DNA from 3 places in the Paenibacillus sp. TAF43_2 genome. Region 2 is predicted to be linked to each of the others. Evidence: riboswitches for the same ligand, from Rfam matches in the RefSeq annotation. Region 2 holds a riboswitch; each other region holds the start of a gene.
The links. Region 2 has a riboswitch for ZMP and ZTP ahead of AB4Z17_RS10735 (IMP cyclohydrolase). Riboswitches for the same ligand answer to the same signal wherever they lie in the genome.
Positions count from the first base shown of each region.

Region 1 (9,430 bases), on a different contig from region 2:
TGCAAGCGACAGCGATTTTGCAATCGGAAGCGGTGGAAGAGCCGCGCAACAATGCAGAGCTTCTGCTCATGCATTTGCTGAATATGGATCGAGCGTCATTGCTGCGTGATGGCAGTGAGCTATTTCCTGCAGAGCGGTTAGCAGAATGGGAAGGCCTCATACGTCGTAAGGCTGCTGGGGAGCCTGTTCAATATATTATTGGTGAGCAATGGTTTTATGGGCGGCCATTTACAGTCTCGCCTGCCGTGCTCATTCCGCGTCCGGAAACAGAGCTGCTCGTCGAGGCTGTGCTTGAGGCAGCTGATCTTATTTGGCCCCCTGCGCTAATTGCAGGGGATTTGCAGCCGCCGACCATTGTCGACGTCGGCACAGGCAGCGGCGCCATCGCCGTGACGCTAGCTTCGCAGCGTCACGCATGGCGCGTATGCGCGTCCGATCTATCGCCGGACGCGCTGGCAGTCGCCCGCACGAACGCGATCCGCCATGAAGCGGCGGATCGGTTGACATTCGTGCAGGGCGACCTGCTCATGCCATTTGTACATGGGCATGAGCAGGGTGAACTGCAGCACGGCGAGCTTCGCATCGACGTGCTTGTATCCAATCCGCCGTATATACTGGCGGCGGATATGTTAGAGCTGCAGCGCGAAGTTCGCGACTATGAGCCGCATCTCGCGCTGGAAGGCGGGCCGGACGGGTTGATCCCGTACCGGCGCATGCTGGAGCAGCTTCCGCTGCTCGCGCAGATGCCTCGCATCGTCGCATTCGAGCTCGGCATGGGCCAGCCTCGCATCGTTGCCGACATGATGCGCGAAATGTCGCAATGGGACGACATTCGAATCATCAGTGACTACGCTGGAATCGAGCGCCATGTCATTGCAACGAGGAGTTAGCTTCGCTTGCAGCAAAAGAGGCTTCCCCAAAAGTAGAATTATCTACTTCGGGAAAGCCTCTATTTCATTTCAAGCAGCAGCCTGACTGGGCTCAGCAAAATAAATCTATTTCATAGATTTATTTTCACTCGAACGTACCATTTAGCGCGTTTTTATGGGCGTTGCGCAAACATAAGCCTACATTCTGGCTCTATTTTCGAGAAAATGATTACTTTGACGAAAATAAGACTATATTTTAGTTTTATTTTTGCTGTACCACATCAATTAGCGCCTTTTTGAGAGTGATGAGCAAACATAAGCCTACATTCTAGCTCTATTTTCACGGAAAGGGCTACTTTGACGAAAATAAGCCTATATTTTAGTTTTATTTTTGCTGTACCACATCAATTAGCCCCTTTTTGCGGGTGATGAGCAAACAATAAGCCTACATTCTAGCTCTATTTTCTCGAAAAGGGTTCCTTTAATGAAAATAACACTATATTTTAGTGTTTATTCCGGCATCATACCGGTGCTTATCGCAAGACGGTTCCACCCGTTGATCGTAATAATAGCCATAATAATCTCGCCGACTTGTTTGCTCTCGAAATACCGGGCAACTTCTTCATATACCGCATCAGGCACATGTTCCTTCGTAATGACAGTGACAGCCTCCGTCAAAGCGAGTACCGCTCGCTCCTCCTTCGTAAAGTAAGGCGTATCGCGCCAAGCGCTCAATGCATAAATCCGCTGCTCAGTCTCGCCTAAGCTTCTAGCGTCTTTCGTGTGCATATTAATGCAGAATGCACAGCCATTTATTTGCGATGCGCGAATTTTAATCAATTCTAGCAGCTGCTTGTCGATGCTCGTAGTGCCTAGGTATTTTTCCATTCCGCTCATTGCCTGATATGCAGCAGGTATTTCTTTAGCTATTTGGACTCTTTCTGTCATGTTCCTCATTCTCCTCTATGTTCTAATTATTTGCTTTCATCCTCTAAGACAAAACACAGTTATCGGATGTGACAGAAGATTAAAAAATTTTTTATTTAGTCGTCCTTGTCTAGTCGTCTTTGTTTAGTCATCCGGTGTTCACGATTGGCGGATCGTAAATTTTCAAATGGTCATTCGATCCGAACATGCTTCAGCTTATCAGGGTTCAACATGACATAAATCCGCTCAACCTTCTGCCCTTCCTCATCGAGCCGAAAGCTGATAACACTTCTAGGCATACCGGCTTGGTTAACGATGACGCCAGCTTGTCCGTTCACGTCAGCGAATTGATGGCCATCTCCCAAGAAGGTCTTCGGAATAACACCCTTCAAAAAGGCGATGACTCTTTCTCTGCTAATAATAGCGAAAATAGCTGCACGTACCTTGCCTCCTCCATCGGAGACAAGAATCGCTTCTTCGGATAAAAGAGAAATCAATTTCTCGAAATTTCCAGAAGAAGCTGCTTCCATGAAGGCAACAGCGAGGGGCTCGGCTTTATCCGTGTTCATGGGTAGCATCGATCTATCTTCCTGAAGCTTCTCTTTGGCTCGGCTGTATATTTTACGACAGTTTGCTGTCGTTTTATGTAAGCATGCAGCGATATCCTCATAGTCGTATTGAAGTGATTCTCTTAAAATAAACACAGCCCGCTCAACTGCTGTTAGCTGCTCAAGCATGACAAGCAGCGCGTAGGAAATCTCTTCATGCTCCGCATAAATTTCAGCAGGATCCAGCTCAACGGTGCTGACGTCTGGTTCGGGCAGCCACTGTCCAACATATACTTCTTTTCTTTTGCGCGCGGATTGGCTGAGATTGATCGAGCGGTTAGTGAGCATTCGAACGAGATAGGCCTTCTCATTTTTAATTTCACTAGGGTCCAAAAGGCTGTAGTCTGCAAACACATCCTGGACCAATTCCTCGGCCTCGCTGAATGTGCCAAGCATCCGATAAGCAATGGAATGGAGCAGCGGTCGATACGCTGCATAAGTTTTTTGGAAATCCATTCTTCATCCATCCTTCTCATTTATTGAAAATAGTATAACTTGCTAGAAGAGCGTCTGCGATAAGATAAAAAATAGATAGATTGATAGGTTTATATATTAAGCAAAGCGGACATAATGACGGATAGATACGTTCCGGAACGCAAGCAGACGCACTGACGGGTGCGACGAGAGGAGCTTGTGTTATATGTCCAGCCATTATTCTATTCATTCCTATTCCAATATTTCTAAATCCGCTCATTCTAATTCGGGTAAGGCTAATAAATTTGTTTATCGCAAATCATATGGTTTTATTATTTTTGCACTTATCATTTTAATTATGAGCTGGGAAGCTCAGCAAATGGATGCTGCGGTTGCAGGCGGAGAGATCCCACAGGAAGCCATTCGCCTTCGTATTTTAGCCAATTCCGATAATCCTGCTGATCAAGTCGTGAAACGTCTTGTCCGGGATGAAATCGTTAAAGCGATGAATAGCTGGGTGACGGGACCTCAGACGATTGAGGAAGCACGTCAGACGATTCTCGCTAATATGCCTGAAATTGAACGCATTACAGCAGAAGTGCTAAAGAGCCGCGGCTTTGAATATGGCTCATCCGCAGAGCTTGGAATGGTACCGTTCCCGACAAAAATGTACGGCAATCAAGTTTACCCTGCTGGCGACTATGAAGCCCTTCGTATTACACTTGGCGAAGGCGGCGGACAAAATTGGTGGTGTGTATTGTTCCCGCCGTTATGTTTTATCGATGCTGTAAGCGGTGAAGCATCAGCAGCAGCTGGAACAGAGACAGAGCAAGCAACAGTTGTGAAATCGAATAGTGCAGCGGCTAAGACAGCTTCATTAGCAGCAGCTCCAGCAGATACTCCTTCCCAAGGCGAAGCGCCGGAAGCAAAATTTTTTATTTGGGAAATGATTGAATCTTTTATCAATTGGATTAAATCACTGTTTTCATAAGAAACGACAGCTGCACCTTTGAATATAAAGGTGCAGCTGTCGTTTCTGCTTGTTTGCGGGTGCTTATGCTATAATAACGAATGAATGAACAATTTCAATTAAGAGCAAGGATTGAAGGATAGAGATGACTAAAACAAATGTATGGCGCGTAAAGCAGGCTCATGATTCTCAGCTGCGGGAACAATTATCGGAGGCTGCCAGCCAATTAAGAGAAGGCGGTATTATTGCTTTCCCTACGGAGACGGTTTATGGGCTTGGCGCGGATGCTCGCAGCTCGGCGGCGGTTGAGCGGATATTCACCGCAAAGGGACGTCCATCGGACAACCCTCTTATTGTGCATATTGCGGGTCGCAAGCAGTTAGATGAGCTGGTGCTGCCGTATTCGGAGCTGGCTTCATCGTTGATGGAACAGTTTTGGCCAGGACCACTTACTATTGTACTGCCCGTTCGCGAGGATGCGTTATCGCCGCTCGTAACGGCAGGACTGTCTACCGTTGGTATTCGAATACCGGATCATAGAACAGCGCTTGCGCTGCTTGAGATCGCAGATTGTCCAATTGCTGCACCAAGCGCCAATCGTTCTGGAAGGCCAAGCCCAACACTTGCTGAGCATGTGCTGGAGGATTTGGATGGGCGGATCGATGGTCTTGTTGATGACGGTGCAACAGGCGTCGGCCTGGAATCTACTGTAATTGAGCTTGCTGGCGAGCATGGCATTCGAATTTTACGGCCAGGCGGCATTACGCGCGAAGCGCTTCAAGAAGCGGCACCCCATGCGTTGGTTGATAGTGCCTCGGTAGATGAACCGGAGTCGGCTCCGCGATCGCCAGGCATGAAATATACTCATTATGCGCCACAAGGGGAGCTTGAGCTTGTGCAAGGCCATTTTGAAGCTGTTGCAGCGTACATTCGAGATCAAGTAGAAGCTGCAAAGAAGCGCGGCGAGGTAACTGGCGTACTTGCTTTCGAAGAGAGGTTGAATCGCTACGATGCAGATCATGTTTACTCATTAGGCAGCGAGGCGGAGCTTGGCACAGCAGCGCACCAGCTTTATGCGGCATTGCGAGATTTTGACGGGGCAGGCGCTCAGCGTATTTGGGCAGAGGGCTGCACGGAGCATGGGATCGGCGCAGCGCTTATGAATCGGTTGGCCAAAGCGGCTGGAAACCGAATTATTCGTGTATAGAAAGCACTGTAAGGGGAACGATCATTTTTGAAACAAAATTAGCTTGAAACCGCACTAGTATGTTTGTCCTCATGTCCGCATATGTTTGGTAAAGACTACAAGCGGACATGGGGGAGATAGGCTGTGATTGAAGCACAATTACAAGCTGGACAGTTTTTGACGCTGCTTTTTATTGCGGTGGCACTCAGTCTAGACGCATTTTCTCTGGGACTCGGAATAGGGCTCAAAGGCATAAGGCTGCGAGATGTTTTGAAGCTTGGCATTGTAACTGCATTGTTTCATATGATCATGCCGCTGGCAGGTATTTTTACAGGTCAATACGTCGGCTCCTTGCTTGGAGATGTAGCCACGACTGCGGCAGGCGTTTTGCTAGTGTTGCTCGGCGGACATATGATTTATAGCTCGCTGCGCGGCGAGGCGGTTCAATCTTTTGACCATAAATCTTTTTGGGGCTTGCTCGTGCTTTCGCTTAGCGTCAGTATCGACTCGTTCTCAGTAGGCATTACGCTGGGGATGTTCGCTGCAAACATGTTGATGACGGTTTTACTTATCGGTCTGCTCGGCGGGCTGATGTCGATATGTGGTTTAATGCTGGGGRGTAAAGTCAGCGGTCAGCTTGGCGAATATGGCGAGGCCATAGGCGGAGGAATTTTGTTCGTGTTCGGCATCTTGTTTATCTTTTAGAATACAAGTAAGAAAGCGGAACAAAATTTCAGTCTTATTTTAAATTTCAAGCCAAAGCTGCTTAGCATCTAAGGAATGCTGCAGGTGTTTTCGCTTAATCGTTGAACAGCTTGGAATAACGTGCAAAAAGGAGTTGGCAGTGTGAAACGTATTTTATTTGTATGTACAGGCAATACATGCCGCTCACCGATGGCAGAGGCTATGCTTCGCCGAATGGCTGCATTGAGAGGGATCACCGTAGCCGTTCGCTCCGCAGGCATATCTACTATTGATGGACTGCCCGTGTCAGCTCATGCTGTGGAGACCCTTAGACAGCGGGACATCGAGCATAAGAGCACGTCGCTGGCGCTGACGAGCGAAGCGGTTGGTTGGGCTGATATTATTTTGACAATGACGGTTAATCATAAGCGCGGTTTGCTGCAATGGCATCCCGAAGCGGTCGACAAAATCTATACGTTAAAGGAATATGCAAATCAAGACGCACAAGTGCTCGCCGATATTGAGGAGCTGGAGCAGCTTTATACAGAGCTTCATATGAAGCAGGCGCTTGGCCAACAGCTGACGACTGGCGAGAGAAGACGATTGCTTGAGCTGGAGCGTCGCATACCGAGCTTTGACATCGTTGATCCTTTCGGAGGCTCGCTTGCTATATACAGCAGCAGTGCTAACGAAATAGAGGACGCGCTCGTCAAGCTGCTGGACAAGCTGGCCAAAAGATAAGTGTTCAGGGTTGCGGAAGTCATTTTTGTTCCCGTTCGATTGATTTTTGCAGCTGTATAAGATATAATAAAATGACAATATACGGTTTCCGATGTAACTGGCGACGGAAGTGGGTAACCACGGTGGAGCATCGGAATATACGGCCGGTCGCCTGGGCAAAGAGCAGCATGCTAATAAGCATGTCATGCTCTTTTTTCGTCTTTTTGGGCAAAAATAGGTATACTAGCACTGTGATGTTTCATTTCTAAGGAGGTCTTTTGCGTTGAAAATTGCTATTGGTGCTGACCATGCAGGTTATCGTTTGAAGGACGAAGTTGTACCGTTTCTTCAATCGCTTGGTCATGAAATTGAAGATCTTGGCTGCAACTGTGACCAATCCGTCGATTATCCGGACTATGCATTGCCCGTATGCGACCTTGTTACGAGCGGCAAAGCAGAGCGCGGTATACTCATTTGTGGAACAGGTATCGGCATGTCGATTGCGGCTAATAAAGTACGCGGCATCCGCTGTGCGCTTGTGAATGATATGTTCTCAGCCAAAGCCACTCGGGAGCATAATGATACTAATGTTTTGGCGCTTGGGGAACGAGTAATCGGTCCTGGAGTGGCACTCGAAATTATTCGCATATGGCTTGAAACGCCGTTCTCAAATGGAGAACGCCATGTCGGTCGTGTTAGTAAAGTGAAACAAATTGAAGAACAGTACAGCAGCCAGTCCTAATTAGGGGGCATTCGCAATGAACGTAGACGAAAACGTACAGCTTGGAAGCATTGCAGAACAGGTTGAGCAAATTGTTCGGGAACTGGCAGCGGCAGGCAAGCTTGGCATGAGTCAGCTGCTAGTAATCGGTGTAAGTACTAGTGAGGTGCTTGGTCATCGCATCGGGACTTCGGGCACCATTGAAACGGCTGCACAAATTTACGCAGGCGTTGAAGCGGTTCGCAGCGAAGTTGGCTTTATTCCCGTTTATCAATGCTGTGAGCATCTGAATCGCGCGCTTGTCATTGATCAAGCTTCTGCAGAACGATTGGGGCTTGATATTGTAGGTGCAGTGCCAGTGCCTAAAGCGGGCGGCTCCATGGCAGCTTATGCCTATCGTCAGCTGAAGGAACCTTGTTTGGTGGAAACGGTGCAGGCGCATGCGGGCATCGATATTGGTGATACGTTTATCGGTATGCATTTGAAGCGGGTGGCTGTTCCCGTTCGTCCGACGATTCGTGAAATTGGAGGAGCGCATGTCACGATGGCTATCACAAGGCCAAAGTTAATAGGCGGCTCCCGAGCGGTATACGAGCTTAGCGAGAATCTAACGGCAGAGCAATCTGCTGGAACTTGCGAATAGTTGATTTATAGCGATAATTTTTTGATTTTCAGCGTCTAAAGGACACCGAAGACGTTTTTGCTTGATAAAGGGTATCTAATTTGAGGAGGAATTTAATCATGGAAAATTTGCGCAAACAAGACCCAGAAGTATTAAAAGCTCTAGGACTAGAACTTACTCGTCAACGTGACAATATCGAGCTTATCGCATCCGAGAACATCGTTAGCGAAGCGGTATTGGAAGCTATGGGAAGCGTTTTGACGAACAAATATGCAGAAGGTTACCCAAGCAAACGTTTCTATGGCGGTTGTGAGCATGTTGACATCGTTGAGGATATTGCCCGCAACCGTGCGAAAGAGCTTTTTGGCGCTGAGCATGCGAACGTGCAACCACACTCCGGCGCACAAGCGAACATGGCTGTTTACCTTGCAGCTTTGCAGCCTGGCGACACTGTGCTTGGTATGAATCTAGCACATGGCGGACATTTGACACACGGCAGCCCTGTTAATGCATCTGGATTGCTTTATAACTTTGTTGCATATGGTGTACAAGAAGATTCCTTCACTATTGATTATGAAGAAGTTCGCAAGCTTGCTTTCAAGCACCGTCCTCGTTTGATCGTTGCAGGCGCTAGTGCATATCCGCGCACAATCGATTTTGAGAAGCTTGGCAAAATTGCTAATGATGTAGGCGCAATGTTTATGGTTGATATGGCTCACATCGCTGGTTTGGTTGCTGCAGGCCTTCACCCGAGCCCAGTGCCTCATGCGCATTTTGTAACAACTACAACCCACAAAACCCTTCGCGGGCCTCGCGGCGGTATGATCCTTTGTCGTCAACCTTGGGCTGCTGCGATTGATAAAGCAGTTTTCCCAGGCTCGCAAGGCGGTCCTTTGATGCACATTATCGCTGCTAAAGCAGTAGCTTTCGGCGAGGCGCTTCAACCTGAATTCAAGCAATACGCAACCCAAGTTGTTAAGAACGCTAAAGTTCTTTCGGAAGAGCTTGTTGCAAAAGGCTTTAACATCGTATCTGGCGGAACAGACAATCACTTGATGCTGCTCGACACACGCAATCTGAACATTACAGGAAAAGTAGCAGAACATGTGCTTGATGAAGTAGGCATTACGGTTAACAAAAATGCCATTCCGTTTGATCCAACAAGCCCGTTTGTAACATCCGGTATTCGTATTGGTACACCTGCAGCGACAGCTCGCGGCATGGAAGAGAACGCAATGAAGGTTATTGCTGAGGTTATTGCACTTGTGCTTAACAGCCCTCAAGATCAAGAGGTGCTCTCCAAAGCGCGCGGCATGGTTCGTGATCTTACTGCACAATTCCCGCTTTACCCTGGCATGACTTACTAATCATAAATATATTATTAATTAAAAAAAGACCTATTTGTGCATATGCATGAATAGGTCTTTTTTTGATTATATGCCGTGCATAAATAATATATCTAAAAAAATAATACAATTAGAAGCTGCGTGGAATAAATGAGCAAACGTCAATGTTGAAATGAAAAAACGTTCATTTTGCACAAGCGAAAAATAATAATTAAATATAATGGTCGTTATTATTTATGTTATAGTATTAATACCGAAAAAACACGTTATATATTTGTGGAATATATATGTAATTTAAAACAATATGGAAATATAAAGGATTTTCAATTTAATCTGTATTTTTAAGTATTAGTGCTATTTTTG
Region 1 is NZ_JBFRDK010000001.1:68,729-78,158, reverse strand. It holds gene prmC (peptide chain release factor N(5)-glutamine methyltransferase) at 1-890, shown strand, start outside; gene AB4Z17_RS00355 (carboxymuconolactone decarboxylase family protein) at 1,380-1,817, opposite strand; gene AB4Z17_RS00350 (RNA polymerase sigma-70 factor) at 1,988-2,860, opposite strand; gene spoIIR (stage II sporulation protein R) at 3,045-3,809, shown strand; gene AB4Z17_RS00340 (L-threonylcarbamoyladenylate synthase) at 3,934-4,995, shown strand; gene AB4Z17_RS00335 (manganese efflux pump MntP) at 5,119-5,679, shown strand; gene AB4Z17_RS00330 (low molecular weight protein arginine phosphatase) at 5,821-6,399, shown strand; ZMP/ZTP riboswitch at 6,483-6,563, shown strand; gene rpiB (ribose 5-phosphate isomerase B) at 6,662-7,120, shown strand; gene AB4Z17_RS00320 (TIGR01440 family protein) at 7,137-7,742, shown strand; gene glyA (serine hydroxymethyltransferase) at 7,841-9,088, shown strand.
Region 1: it holds a riboswitch for ZMP and ZTP, as region 2 does, so the genes downstream of both, rpiB (ribose 5-phosphate isomerase B) here and AB4Z17_RS10735 (IMP cyclohydrolase) in region 2, are expected to answer to the same signal.

Region 2 (7,564 bases):
GCCGTATGGGACGTCCTGGTACAGTCGTTTCCATTGTTACGCCGCAGGAGCTGTTTATTATGGAGAAATTCCGCAAGCAGCTGGGCATCGAATTGACAGAACGGACAATGTTCAGAGGAAAGCTTCTTAGCGAGGAAGAGCTGCGAGAAGCAACAAAACCGTTTGCGGCTCGTCATGAAGCAAAGCTTGCAGATCGCTCAGAAGCGTTGCAAACGAAGCGAGCTGCAGAGAATAAAAGTGCAGCTGCTGCTCCGAAACAAACGAAGCTTGTAGAGACGAAAGCAGTAACTGCTCCGCCGAAACCAAAGCCAGCAGCGAAGCCTGCTCCTAAGAAAGTGGAGCGAAAGCGCGAAGGTAAAAACAAAGGTGCTCCTAAGTGGCTGAAAGCTAAACGCGAGGCCGATAAGGAACAATCATAAAAATTTATTTTGAAAGCCACCCTCTTAAATCGATCTGCCTCTCCCGAAACGTATGGGCGAAGGTAAAAAATGCGGCAAAACCCGCAATCGAAAAAGGAGTGTGGCTTTCTTGATAAAACAAACAATGTGGAAAAAGACAGCAATTTCTTCGCTTGCGCTGCTGATGCTTGCAGGCGGTGCAACGTCAGCTTTTGCAGATGGCGGTAAAGGCAAAGGGCATGATGGCGATCGTAATGATGATAAAGGCCGTCATGAGGACAAGGATGACAAGTATGACAAGGACGATAAACATAAAGTAACATGGCAATTCCAAGATGAGGACGATCTGAAGTGGGCTATGGAATACATTATGCGGTTAGCGTCAAAGGGCGTATTTACTGGCTACGAGGATGGTACATTTAAGCCTAATCAGAAAATCAACCGTATTGAAACGTTGACTGCTGCTGTCAGATTGATGGGTCTTCGCTCACAAGCGGAATCAGCAGATAAAATGAAAACGGATTTGCAATTTAATGACGGGGATAAAATCGCAAAAAAATACCCTTGGGCTGTTGGTTACGTTGCAGTAGCGCTGGAGAACGATCTATTCTCTGAGACTGAATCGGAAGTGAAACCGGAAGCAAACGCGACAAGGCTATGGTCTACGATTCTTCTCGTAAAAGCGCTTAAACTGGAAGACGAAGCGAAGGCGCTCAATAATACAAAGCTTGACTTTAAGGATGCAAAAGAGATCCCTGCTGGATCAGTAGGTTATGTAGCTCTTGCTTTGAAGAAAGGCATTATTACCGGCTACAATGATAAGAATGGAAAAACGTTCCGTCCTAATCAACCAGTAACCCGTGCAGAGCTGGCAGCGCTTCTCGATCGTACAGATACGGAAATGCCTAATCATGATGCACAAGCCATTATAGGCAAGCTAAAAGCAGCTCCTGCTGATGGCAAGCTGACGGTTGTTAAAGGAGATAACACGGAGGTTTCACTAGCATTAGATTCGAATGTGTTTATTTTCAGAGATGATAAAAAATCGCCAGTGAGCTCACTCCGAGCAGGTGATGAGGTACTCGTTCGTACGTATCTCAATCGTATCGTATTTATTGAAGTAACGAAGTCGGCTCCTGTTAGTACAGCTTTCTCGGAGAACGGAATTATTAATACATTAACGTTCAACAATCAGGCGAAATTGACGACGGTTTCTCTCATTACTCGATATGAAAACTCACAGGCAGTTGTCACTACATTCAGCATTGATCCAAGCGTAGTCATTACAGGTGACTCCTCGCAGCTGAAGGCTGGTCAATATGTACAAGTAAAAGGCGACAATGGCACAGTTAAATCAATTGAAGTGAAATAAGGTTTAAATAAGAGAAGGGCTGTCCTGAAAGTAGGTTTTTCTACTTTTGGAACAGCCCTTTTTCCATTGTTCAGCAATCAAAATAATAGCTTGCGAATCCAGCAGCGCTTAGTTTTCTGCATAATAAGCACGAAACAGTTCGTTAGAAATAGAGCTTGATTTCAATTGCGATATCGAACTATAATAAATGTAAATTTCAGGTAGGTGCAACTGGCGTAAACGTGGATGACCACGAGGGAGCACCTATTTCATATGTCGTGCGCCTGGGCAAAGTATTTGATCGATGATCAAATGCTTTTTTTATTTTCAGATAAAATAAAAAGGTTGAGGTGAGTATGTTGCAGTCCTATGAAGATCAGTTATTTAATAATCCGTATCCTGGTAGAACAATAATCGTGGGGATGAGCCCGTCAGGAAAACATTTTGTTCAAGRGTATTGGATAATGGGCAGAAGCGCGAACAGTCGCAACCGAATCTTTGAGCGCAATGAGCAGTTTGTAAGAAACATAGCATATGATGCGGCAAAAATGGAAGACCCTTCATTGATTATTTATGATCCGATAAAGAGTATGAATGGGATGCATATCATTTCCAATGGAGATCAGACTGAAACCATCTATGAAGCTTATGGCAAAAGTGCAACGTTTGAAGATGCATTAAAAAGCAGAAAGTTTGAACCGGATGCTCCCCATTATACACCGCGTATTTCCGGTATTATTGATACTGAATCAGCTTTGTACAGCTTGTCCATTTTGAAAACAAGGCAAAACGATCCGTCATTTTGCATCCGTCATTTCTTTCATTACGACTCTTTTACAAAAGGGATAGGTCATTGCATTCACACTTATAAAGGTGAAGAAAATGGTATTTTGAGATCTTTTGAAGGTGAACCGCTGGAGGTTCCTTTATTTGATTCAATGGATGAAACGGCTCAATTTTACTGGAGCAGCATAAACGCAGATCATAAAATTTCATTGCTTGTGAAGTTTATTCATACCGATGATCGTAAGGTGGAATTTAAAATAATAAATAAAAATCAGACGTTTTAGTGTCTCTATAATTAATTCCGACAAAAACGATGGGAAAAATTTAAATAATCGTTGACAGGGTCGTTTTTGAGGAATAATATAGGAATATATTCAAAGTGAGTTAAAAAACCATTTTGTAGGATGACAAAAGAAGATAATCTACTGGACCACCAGAGATTCAATAGGAGCGCAGTTCTGCGCCTTGTTGGGTCTCCTTTTTTTATCCAAAAAAACAAAAAAGCTCAAAGAGCGAAGCGAAAGGGATGTTTACAATCATGAAAAAACTAACACTAACATTAATTTCTGCAACAGTAGCCTTCTCAGCCCTAACCTATGTTGTCGTATCTGCCAAACAGGCACAAGGTGCGCCTGCAGTGAAGGACAACGCTGCAATTGTTACCGAAGCAAAGGAAGAGAATCAATCCAAAATCATTACCGTTTCTGACACAGAGAAAAAATCAGAAGTAAACACAGCTGCAGCAGAAGGCGAAAAACAACCGCAAGCAAAAACGGCGGACACGATAGAGGCTAATAAACCTGAAGCAGAAAAAGCAGATGCGAAACAAGAAGATAAATCCAAAGTTACTCTTGCTGTAGATAAGAAGGAAGAGGCGCCTGCAGCTAAAGCGGCAGCAGCAAAGGAGGAGCCTGCGGCTAAAGCAAATACATCGGTTGAAAAAACAGCGACTCAGCCGAAAGAGACTGCCCAGCCTAAAGCAGCAACGACGGTGAAAGAAGAAAGCCAGCCTAAAGCTGCAGCCGTTGTAAAAGAAGAGCCAAAAGCAGCAGCACCTGCTGCGAAAGAAGAAACACAATCGAAACCAGCAGAGCCAGCTGCAAAAGAAGAAAAGAAGCCATCTAAATCGGTCTCATTTGTGAAAAAAGATACGGTACAGCCGAAAGCACCATCATCCTCAGAGGCTCCTTCTTCCTCCTCTTCATCATCATCTTCGTCTTCCGAAGGTCAACAGCCAGCACCATCGACGACGGAAGAAGAAATCTGCTAGAAACAAGAAATACGTATTCATGAGTTATGAAATGGGGTGGCCATAAGAGGCAGATCAGCCTCTTATGACCGGCTCCCTGCACGAAATCTTGAAGCGACTAGTGGAGAATACATATTTCACACTTGGCACATCGACAAAATTTGATGAAAACGAGGAATGAACATGAAATTACAATTTAATACATCCAAAAGATGGTTAGCTCTTATATTGGCTGCATTATTAATTTTGCCAGCTGCCAATATCGTTAATGCCAATCCAGCTTCGGAAACTCTAGTAAATAGCGGCGCCAGCCATTATAACTATTTTAATAATGTGTATGATCATTTGGATGATGAGAACCATATTCTTCAAACGGTAACGTATGAAGATATTATTAATCTCTTTGACAGCGAAGGCACATATGTTGTGTTGTTTGGCGGAGCTTGGAGCGATAAAACACAAGCGAATATTGGCTTTATTAATCAGGTGGCAAAGCAATATGGTGTAAAAACCATCTATAACTTTGATACAAGGTTAGATGGCAAATCACTAGAGATTGCTGAAACGCAAACGAAAGAAATCAAAGTTGGCAACAACACTTTTGATTTTGCAGAAGCGTATGTCGAGCTGGTCAAAAAATATTTAACGAACCTCGATGAAGTACTTCCAGCAGGAGATATCGTTAGTTATACGAAAAAAGACAGCAAGGGCGCAGTAATTTCAGAAGGCTCAGCGAAAAAAATTGAAGCACCATTCCTGTTTGTGTATAACAAAAAGAAAATTGTTTCCTCTTTGGCTTCAACAAATGTGTGGAGCGATTACTTAACTAATGGCGTTTTGGACGCGAGCAAAGTAGATGCTTACAAAGCAAAAGTGAGTCAAGTATTTGAAGGAATCACTTCATTTGATACGATTAACCGTTCGAATTCTATCAAAGCAGCTTTCAATAGAAACGGATCAATCATTAACAAAAAAGAAACGGTTATTTTTGACGAATCGGACGGAGAGCTCGTATTTGAACATGTAACCTATCACCAATTGACGAAGATTCTCGAGAGCGAAGGGAATTATACGATCTTGTTCGGCGGCTCTTGGTGCCCGAATACACAAGCAGCCATTAAGTTTGTTAACGAATATGCGAAAAAAAATAACATTGATAAAGTTTATTTTTGGGACACCAAGCTGGATTCGGGAATTTCGATCCTGGATCTTTATAAAGACCCGAACGCTGACCCCCATAACGGAACATTCTTTCAAACAAGAGATACGAATCATCCTTACGCCAATCTGTATGTAGATTTGATTAACAAATATTTGCCTGATATTAAAACACAATACGTAAAAACAAAAGACAATGTAAAGTATACGAATGAGAACGGCGTTGAAGTAATCGCAAGCAAAGCGCAAGTTCCATACCTCTTTCAATATAACAAAGACAACAAGGATGTTGATGGCAACAGAGCTCCAATTCTTGGGCATATTGAATTGATGTATTCTTGGACCAATATTCAACCTGATTATGTAAGCAGCGGCGGACTTGGTGTGAATTACAAAAATTATACAAATGCTTTGAACAGCCTATTTGCAAGAGTTGAGGCCAAACCTACAGGGCTGACAGCGGTTAAACCAACCTCATCCGATGAAAATGATGGTCAAATTACAGGAACGAAAGGCAAAGCGCTTGAATACAAGCTTGAAAATGAAACGGATTACAAGGCTGTAACTGGTGATGCAATAACTAACTTAGTGCCAGGTACTTACAATGTTAGATATGCATCCAAGCTTGGATACAATGGTCCTCATACAGCAGGAATTCCCGCAGCTGTTTCGTACAAAGCGGGCGAAGCTGTAAACGTAGTGGTGCCATCCTTTATTCAAGACCAAGCTGCACCAACAGGGCTGGCAGGTGTTGCACCAACGACATCAGCTAACAATGACGGTAAAATTACTGGAACGACGACAGCGCTTGAATACAAGCTGTCTAATTCGTTATCCGATTATATTCGTGCAACAGAACCGTCTGTTACAGATCTTGTTTACGGTACTTATGATGTTCGTTACGCGGCAAAAGAAGGATATCGCCCAAGCCCTAAAGTAGAGGTTGTTATTCCGGCTTACGGCGAGGAAGCGCAAGAAGCGCCGACTGGCTTAACAGGCGTATCACCGACAACGATTGCTAATAACGATGGACAAATTACAGGAACGACTGCAGCTCTAGAATACAGATTAGATGGAACGGATGTTTATCAAGCAGCAACAGAACCAGCGATCACTGGTCTCGCAGCAGGCACTTATAATATCAGATTTGCAGCTAAACCTGGATTCAGTGCAAGCCCAGCAATTGATATCGTTATCAAAGCGTTTGCTCTACAAGAGCAGTCGGAACCATCAGGCTTGACGGGTGTAGCTCCTACCTCTTCAGCTAATAATGATGGACAAATTACAGGAACAACGACAGCACTTGAATACAAGCTGTCAGGAGCTGAGTCCTATCAAGCGGCAACAGCGCCATCTATTACTGGCTTATCATCTGGAACTTACAACGTGAGGTTTGCGGCTAAGGAAGGCTATAATGCCGGCGCAGTGCTAGATGTCATTGTACCTAATTATGTATCCCCTCCAAGTGGTGGAAACAATGGCCCAAATCCAACGCCTACACCTACACCTCCAGCAGGTGGAGACGATGATGGTACAGCACCAACAGTAACGATAACAGCAACAACCGATGCTGCGACAGGAGCAACCGTAGCGAAAGCAACCGCAGCTTCTATTACAAGCTTAGTTGAGCTTGCTAAGAAAGCGGAAGCAGCAGGCAAAACCTCTGTCGTCGAGCTTAAGGTTGAAGCAACAGCTCAAACTAAATCTGTAGAGCTGAGCATTCCTAGAAAATCGTTTAATGAAGTAGCTTCAAGCACAAATGCGGGTGTGAAGGCCAATCTTGGCGTTGGCACTGTCGTTTTTAACGCAAAAGCAATTGAAAGCATCAGCAATTCGGCTGAAGCGGGTGACATCAGCATTATTATTACGAAAGTAGAGCTAACTGACGAAGGCAAGGAGGCTTTGGGTGACAGACCGGTATATGATTTCTCCGTATTCGCAGGAACTACCCAGCTTACAAGCTTTGGCGGCAGCAATGTGCAAGTTAGTGTGCCTTATTCTTTAAAAGCCGGAGAAGATCCAAATGCTGTAGTGGTCTACTATGTAACGGATGCCGGCAGCTTGGAAACGATCCGCGGGAAATACAACGCGGGTACAGGAACGGTAAACTTTGTTACGGCACATTTCTCCCAGTACATTGTAGGATACAATAAAGTAAGCTTTAAAGATGTATCGGATGCAGCTTGGTATAAGGATGCCGTTTTATTCCTTGCGGCAAGAAGCATTACAACAGGTACAGACGAGGACCATTACAGCCCGAATGCGACAGTGACGAGAGGTCAATTCATCGTCTTGTTATTGAAAGCATACGGCATCGAGCCTAATGAGAAAGAGACAGCTAATTTTGATGATGCAGGGAATACCTACTATACGAATTACTTGGGAGCTGCTAAGCGCCTGGGTATTACGAAAGGTGTAGAAGGCAATACGTTTGACCCTAATAGCAAAATTACACGTCAAGATCTATTTACGCTTTTGTATCGTGCACTTGAAGTGTTTGGTGAATTGCCTAAAGCAGAGACAAATGTTGCGGTGTCCAGCTTCAGTGATTCCGCTCAAATTGCGAGCTATGCAAGCGACGCTTTCAAGGTGCTAGTTGAGGGCGGCATCATTACGGGGAAC
Region 2 is NZ_JBFRDK010000037.1:11,938-19,501, reverse strand. It holds gene AB4Z17_RS10745 (DEAD/DEAH box helicase) at 1-419, shown strand, start outside; gene AB4Z17_RS10740 (S-layer homology domain-containing protein) at 529-1,770, shown strand; ZMP/ZTP riboswitch at 1,967-2,046, shown strand; gene AB4Z17_RS10735 (IMP cyclohydrolase) at 2,106-2,819, shown strand; gene AB4Z17_RS10730 (hypothetical protein) at 3,074-3,805, shown strand; gene AB4Z17_RS10725 (S-layer homology domain-containing protein) at 3,968-7,564, shown strand, end outside.

Region 3 (7,723 bases), on a different contig from region 2:
TGCCAGTTTCAGAGCGTTACTCGTATATCTATGACGGTAATTCACAAACGCTTGATCACATCCTCGTGGATAAAGCGAATGGGACAACAGCAGAAATCGACGTGGTTCACGTCAATGCAGATTTCTCTACAGAACAGGGCAGAGTAAGCGATCATGATCCGCTTCTTGCGCAGCTGGATCTGTCTTCTAAAAAAGCGGCTGAGTTTGCGATGACGCTCATGCATACGAATGATACACATGCGAATTTGGCGAATGTTGCAAAGAGAGTTACTGCAGTTCAGCAGGTTCGAAATGAAACAGTTAATTCACTCCTTCTTGATGCTGGCGATGTATTCTCGGGCACTTTGTATTTTAATAAATACTTAGGCCAGGCAGATTTAACGTTTATGAATTTGATGAAATACAATGCTATGGTTTTCGGTAATCATGAGTTTGACAAAGAATTATCGGTGCTGGCAGATTTTGTGAAAAAAGCAAAATTCCCATTTGTTAGCTCCAACATTGATTTCAGCAAGGAGCCTGCACTTAACGGATTATTATCCGAGCAAGCGGCTGGTGAAGCGGCTCAGGATGGAAAGATTTATAATTCACTTATTCTTGAAGTAGGCGAGGACAAGACGAAAGTCGGCGTAATTGGCTTAACTACAGAGGATACGAAGTTTCTTGCGTCTCCGGGACCAAATATCATATTTAATGATTATATCGCTAAAGCGAAAGAAACCGTCAAAATGCTGCAAGATCAAGGCATCAACAAAATCATTGCTTTGACTCATCTTGGTCATGCATTCGATCTTCAATTGGCTGAGCAAGTAGCTGGAATTGATGTTATCGTAGGAGGTCACAGCCATACGAAAGTAGACGCTCCTAAGGTAGTCAAGACACATGGAGAGCCAACGCTAGTTGTACAGGCGGAGGAGTATAACAAATATTTGGGACGCTTGGATCTCAAATTCAATCAAGCAGGCGTACTGACTAAATGGGATGGCAAACTGCTCGATATTGCAACATTTGCTCCAGATCCGGTAGCGACTGAATTGCTTGATCCATACACAAAGGGTATTGAAGCTATTAAACAACAGGTTATTGGTAAAACGAATGTATTTTTAGATGGTGGCAACCCTTCTGGTCGTGTTGCGGAAGTCAATCTTGGAAACATAATGACAGATGGAATGGTTTCTAAAGTGAAAAGCTTTGTTGACAGCAATCCTGATTTAAAGAAATTGGATGTAAAAGGATTCGTGGGGATTCAAAATGGTGGCGGAATTCGTAAACCTATTCCGCTGAAAGCTATAGGCAAAGCGGATGGTGACATTACACTAGGTGAGCTTTTGGAAGTTATGCCATTCGGCAATAATCTTACATCACTTCGTATGACGGGTCAGGAAATTGTGGATGCGTTAGAGAATGGTGTAAGCGGCATTGAAACGGTTCAAGGTCGATTCCCACAAGTATCTGGCATGCGTTACTACTATGATTCCAAGAAGCAGCCGGAAGTACTAGATGCGAATGGACAGCTTGTAACTGCGGGTAAGCGTATAGCAAAGGTAGAAATTAAGAACGCTGACGGCAGCTACAGTGCTATTGATCTGAATGCTTATTATTTTGTAGCAACAAATTCTTTTATGGCTAATGGCGGAGACTTCTACCGCTCCATGAAGAAAGCGAAAGATGATGGTCGTCAGTATGAGATGAACATCGTTGACTACGAGGTGTTTATCGAATACCTTACGAAAATAGGCACTATCAATATGGGGTTAGAAGGCCGTATTACAGATCTAAAAGGCGAGCCGCTTCCAGGTGACAACGATCCATTTAAGCTAACGATTATGCATGTGAACGACACGCATGCTCACCTTGATTCGATTGCAAAACGTTTTACAGCGATTAAGGAAATTCGTGCAGAAGTAAAAGACTCTATCTTGCTAGATGCAGGTGATGTGTTCTCAGGAACGCTGTATTTCAACAAATATCTTGGTCAAGCGGACTTGGCGTTTATGAATAAGTTTGGTTATGACGCGATGGTATTCGGAAACCACGAATTCGATAAAGGTCCATCCGTACTTGCTGATTTTATTAAAAAAGCGGAGTTCCCGTTTGTAAGCTCAAATATCGACTTCAGCAAGGAACCTGCAATGAACGGACTTGTGTCTGAGCAGGCAATCGGTAAACCAGCTGCGAAAGGTAAAATTTATGACGCGATCATATTGGATGAAGGCGGGCAAAAGATCGGCGTATTCGGCTTAACAACGGAGGACACAAAATTCCTTGCATCGCCAGGAGATAATATTGTATTCGAGGATTATATTAAGAAAGCTGAAGAAACGGTCAAAATGCTCGAAAAAGAAGGCATCAATAAGATTGTGGCATTGACGCATCTAGGAAATGAATTTGATAAAGTATTGGCTGAGAAGGTTACGGGCATCGACGTTATCGTCGGTGGACATAGCCACACGAAGGTTGACGCACCGCTTGTATATCATGCTACGGGAGAACCGACACTCGTTGTACAGGCAGAACAATATGGCAATTATTTGGGCCGTTTGGACCTCGAATTCAATAACAAAGGGATATTGACCGCATGGAATGGCAAGCTGCTTACAGTTAGCGGTTATGCAGCGGACCCGGAAGCTGTTGAAATGTTGAAGCCATACAGTGCGGGTGTTGCCGATATTCAGAAGCAAGTCATCGGTAAAACAAATGTGTTCCTGGATGGTGATCGTAATTCTGTACGGTCAAAAGAAACCAACTTAGGAAACTTGATCACAGACGGTATGGTCTCCAAAGTAAAAAGCTTCGTAAACAGCAACGAGGCATTAAAGCAATTGGATGTAAAAGGTTATGTTGGCATTCAGAATGGCGGAGGTATTCGCGAATCAATTAAGAAAACCGCTGAGGGTAAAGTAGATGGAGACATCTCGATGGGCGAATTGCTTACGGTGATGCCTTTCGGAAACAACCTTACGGCGCTTCGTATGACAGGCCAAGAAATTATTGCTGCGCTTGAGAACGGTGTAAGTGGAATCAAAACCGGAGAAGGCCGCTTCCCGCAAGTATCGGGCATGCGCTTCTACTACGATTCTAATAAGAACCCTGAAATATTGGATGCAGACGGAAAGCTTAAGCAGGCTGGCGAACGCATTACGAAGGTTGAAATCAAAAACGCAGACGGCAGCTACAGCGCAATTGATTTGAATGCTTATTATTTTGTAGCAACAAACTCATTTATGGCTAATGGCGGCGATTTCTATCGCTCGATGAAGCAAGCCAAAGATGCTGGACGTCAGCACGAAATGAACATTGTTGACTACGAGGTATTCTTGGAGTATATCAATCAACTAGGTACGATTAATGCAACGACAGAAGGACGCATTGTTGATGTGAATGTTGTAGTTCCGACACCTACTCCAACACCAACAACACCGCCGGTGACAACACCGACGCCGACACCAACGCCAACACCGACGACACCGCCGGTGACGACACCAACGCCGACACCATCCATCACATTTAGTGATGTACGCGGCCACTGGGCGGCAGATGCTATTGCGAAGGCAGTGGAAATTGGGTTTGTTAATGGGTATGGAGACGGCACGTTCCACCCTGGAGACACAGCAACAAGAGCACAATTTATTACAATGGTAGGCAGGGCGCTGAAGCTTGAATCGTCGACAAGCAAGCTGGACTTTGCAGATGCAGATAAAGTTCCTGCATGGGCACGCTCCTTCTTTGCACAGCTTATTGAAGATAAGGTCATTGCAGGCTACGAGGATAATACGCTTCGACCATCAAGTGAATTAACAAGAACGGAAATGACCGTAATTCTTGTTCGCGCACTAGGCATTAAAGTTGATCCGAAGGCGAAGCCGACGTTTGCTGATTTGAGTGACATCCCTGTATGGGCACGTCCTTATATCGCTGCGGCACAAGCCGAAGGACTAGTAGCAGGCATGGGCGGCAATAAATTTGCACCTAAGAAAAATGCAACAAGAGCAGATGTGGTTACACTGATTTTGTCCGCACTAGAGTATGAAGGAAGAAACGGAATTTAATTAAGCAAAAGCGTCCCATTCCACTTGTTAAGAGTGGGGTGGGACGTTTTTTTTAGTAAGATTTGTTGTTTTCATACAAAGAAGGCGACACTTCATTTGAAACCTATGTTAAATTAGAGGGAGTAGATACCGTTTGCATTTCTAGACATAAATAGAAAGAGTGAAACTTGGATGGCTGATGATCGACTGGATGATAAGCTTAGCAAAATGATTGATGTAGCAAGGCTGTATTATGAACTGGATTATAATCAGGAAGAAATCGCCCAGAAGCTGGGGGTATCGCGCCCTACGATATCAAGATTTTTACAGCAGGCGAAGGATGAGGGGTACGTTCAAATAAAAATCGTACACCCGAACGAAAACAATTTTGTTCTGGCGAATCGTTTGGAAGCGAAGTTTGGGCTGAAAAAAGCGGTTATCGTTTCTGTGCCGCAGTATGAGGACAGCATCGTAAAAAGGTATATTGGCGAAGCGGCAGCGAACTATTTATACGATACGGTAAAAGATGGCGATATCATTGCGACAACGTGGGGAACGACGCTCTTTCAAATGGCTTCTCAGCTTAAGGATAAGCCGGTTCGCGACGTTAAGGTCGTGCAGCTCAACGGCGGGGTTAGCCATTCAGAGACCAATACATACGCTTATGAAATTGTTCATTTATTCGGCAAGGCTTTCCATACGATACCTTACTTTATTCCGCTGCCGGCGCTTGTTGACCATGAGGTTGTGAAGCGGACGATTGAATCGGATCGCCATATCCGCAATATTTTGGAGCTAGGGAAGCTCTCTAATATTGCCGTTGTAACCGTGGGAGCCCCTACGGATGATTCTGTATTAATTAGAGCCAATTATTTCACAGATTCCGATCTGGAAATTATTCGCGAGAAGGCAGCTGGCGATATATGCTCACGCTATATCGATATTACAGGCAATATTTGTTCAACACTCATGAACCAGCGCACGATTGGCATCAGTCTCGATGAACTGAAGCGCAAGGATCAGTCAATACTTGTGGCAGGCGGAGCGAAGAAGGTAGATGGCATTTATGGCGCGCTGCGCGGCGGCTACACGAATGTACTCATTACCGATCAGTTTACAGCGAGGTATCTATTAGAACGGGATGTGTAGACGTCCTATAGAACGAACGAGGGGATCTTAGCTGCAAGGCAGCTAATAAGATCCCCTCGTTTTTCTTCCTATCTCTCTTAATGAAGTGCAAATCGCTCAGCGGAGTCAACCGTATGCTTCAGAAGCGTGGCGATCGTAACAGGACCTACGCCTGCTGGCACAGGAGTGATCGCACTTGCTTTTGCTAGGCATGCCTCGTAGTCAACGTCCCCAATATTCCCTTTATTGTACCCTGCATCAAGTACTACAGCGCCATCGCGAATCCATTCGCCTTGAATGAAGCTTGGTTTGCCTACTGCAGCAACGACGATATCGGCAAGACGCAATAGCTCCGCTAAATTTTCCGTTTTGGAATGACAGGTTGTTACGGTTGCATTGCGGTTCAGCAGCATCTGAGAAACGGGTTTGCCTAGAATCGGGCTTCGTCCAACGACGACGGCATGTTTGCCTTCAACCTTGATGTTATAGTAATCAAGAATAGCCATAATAGCAGCAGGGGTACATGACGGATACTGGGCATAACCAAATGCATTTTGAGCAAAACCTAGCGCGGTTACACCATCAACATCCTTATGGATACTAATCGCTTCAAAGGCAGCACGCTCATCAATTTGATGCGGTACGGGGTGCTGCAAGAGGATGCCGTGAATAAGCGGGTCAGCATTAAGCTGCAAAATAACGTCAATCAAATCATCCGTTGAAATGCTTTTGTTCAAATGAATACGTTTGGAATCAATGCCAAGCCGCTTGCATGCATTGCCTTTCATTCGAACATAGGTTTCAGACGCAGGGTCATCGCCCACCAGTATCGTCGCTAAGCATGGAATGATTCCCCGCTTGCTTAGAGCCTCCACTCTTGCTTTCAGCTGCTCTTTGATTGCATCGGCCACAATGGCTCCATCCAAAATCAGTTTCTCCGTCATCTTCTACCTCAGCCCCTTATAAATAGATGTTAAAAAAACATAAAAAGGCAAGGGGTATGTCCCCTTACCTTTGCCCAGGCGTACGGCTAATGATCTGTGCGCTTCCTCATGGCTATCCATGTTCCGCCAGTTACGCACAGCTTTTTATTGGTATTTTGATTTTAACAGGTGGAAAGTTCAAAAGCGAGCCATCAACGTTATTTTATGATTATTTAGGTGTAGAAACAAGAGAATGGGTGCTATAATTACTATACCAAGAGGGAGCGGGTCGCGCTGCCCTCTTTATTTGCAGTTTGCGCAAAATGATGGGAGATTGAGGTGGTTAGTTGTTAAAGCTCACTAGATTTTTGAGGAAATATTGGCTGAGCGCTGTGCTGGCACCGTTGTTTATGCTGCTAGAGGTGTTCATGGATTTGCTGCAGCCGCGGTTCATGGCGAGCATTGTGAATGAGGGCATTATAGCAGGTGATCTCACAGCAATCGCGAGCACCGCTCCCAAAATGCTGATCGCCGCATTAATCGGTCTAATAGCAGGTGTCGGCTGTACGGTGTTCTCGACGATAGCGTCGCAAAACTTTGGGGCTGATCTGAGGCAGGAGCTGTTTCAAAAAATCCAGTCGCTGTCGCTTCGATCGCTTGACCGTTTTGGTTCAGGCTCGATCGTGACGAGACTGACGGGCGATGTCACACAAATTCAGAACTTAGTATTGCTGCTGCTTCGCGTATTTGCACGAAGTTCATTCATTATTATCGGCAGTCTGGTCATGGCTTTTGTAATAAGCCCGCGCCTATCTATTATTTTGCTCGCAATGATACCCTTATTAGCTCTCTTCCTCATCATTACAACTCGGATTACCGTTCCTTTGTTTTCAATGATGCAGCACCGGCTCGATCAAGTGAATACCGTTATGCAAGAAAATTTGTCCGGTATCCGTGTTGTGAAAGCATTTGTACGGTCCGATTACGAGGAAGAACGTTTTAATGAAACAAACTCAAATCTACTGCATGCCAGTCTAAAAGCAGCTAAGATCGTTGCGCTTAATACGCCGCTTGTGTCGATCATTCTTAATTTTAGCATTGTAGCTGCATTATGGTATGGGGGAATGCTTTCTGAGCACGGGGCGCTGTCAGTGGGCAGTCTCGCCGCCTTTTTAACTTATATTACACAGCTTCTCTTTTCTACTCTAGGACTTGGAAATCAATTGATTGCAATCTCTCGGGCCAAGGCTTCTGCTGACCGAATTAACGAGATATTGGAGGTGCCGGCAGATAAATGGACAGCTGAACGAAAAGCTAACGAGCAGTCCAAGAAAATACAGGCTGGCAGAATTACGTTTGACCATGTGAGCTTCAGCTATGAAGGCTCGGAGAAAAATATACTTCACGACATAGATCTGGATATAGAGCCGGGCGAGACGATTGGGATCGTAGGGGTGAACGGCTCAGGAAAATCAACGCTGGTCAGCCTCATTCCAAGGTTTTATGAAGCGACAGAGGGGATGATTCGCATTGATTCCCATCCAATTAACGAGATCGCTTCTGCAGAGCTGCATAGCCATATCGGTATGGTGCTTCAGCAGGCGCATCTGTTCAGTGGAACCATTCGTGACAATATCAGCTATG
Region 3 is NZ_JBFRDK010000021.1:10,969-18,691, forward strand. It holds gene AB4Z17_RS07005 (5'-nucleotidase C-terminal domain-containing protein) at 1-4,049, shown strand, start outside; gene AB4Z17_RS07010 (sugar-binding transcriptional regulator) at 4,221-5,177, shown strand; gene AB4Z17_RS07015 (bifunctional 5,10-methylenetetrahydrofolate dehydrogenase/5,10-methenyltetrahydrofolate cyclohydrolase) at 5,255-6,100, opposite strand; ZMP/ZTP riboswitch at 6,166-6,244, opposite strand; gene AB4Z17_RS07020 (ABC transporter ATP-binding protein) at 6,427-7,723, shown strand, end outside.
Region 3: it holds a riboswitch for ZMP and ZTP, as region 2 does, so the genes downstream of both, AB4Z17_RS07015 (bifunctional 5,10-methylenetetrahydrofolate dehydrogenase/5,10-methenyltetrahydrofolate cyclohydrolase) here and AB4Z17_RS10735 (IMP cyclohydrolase) in region 2, are expected to answer to the same signal.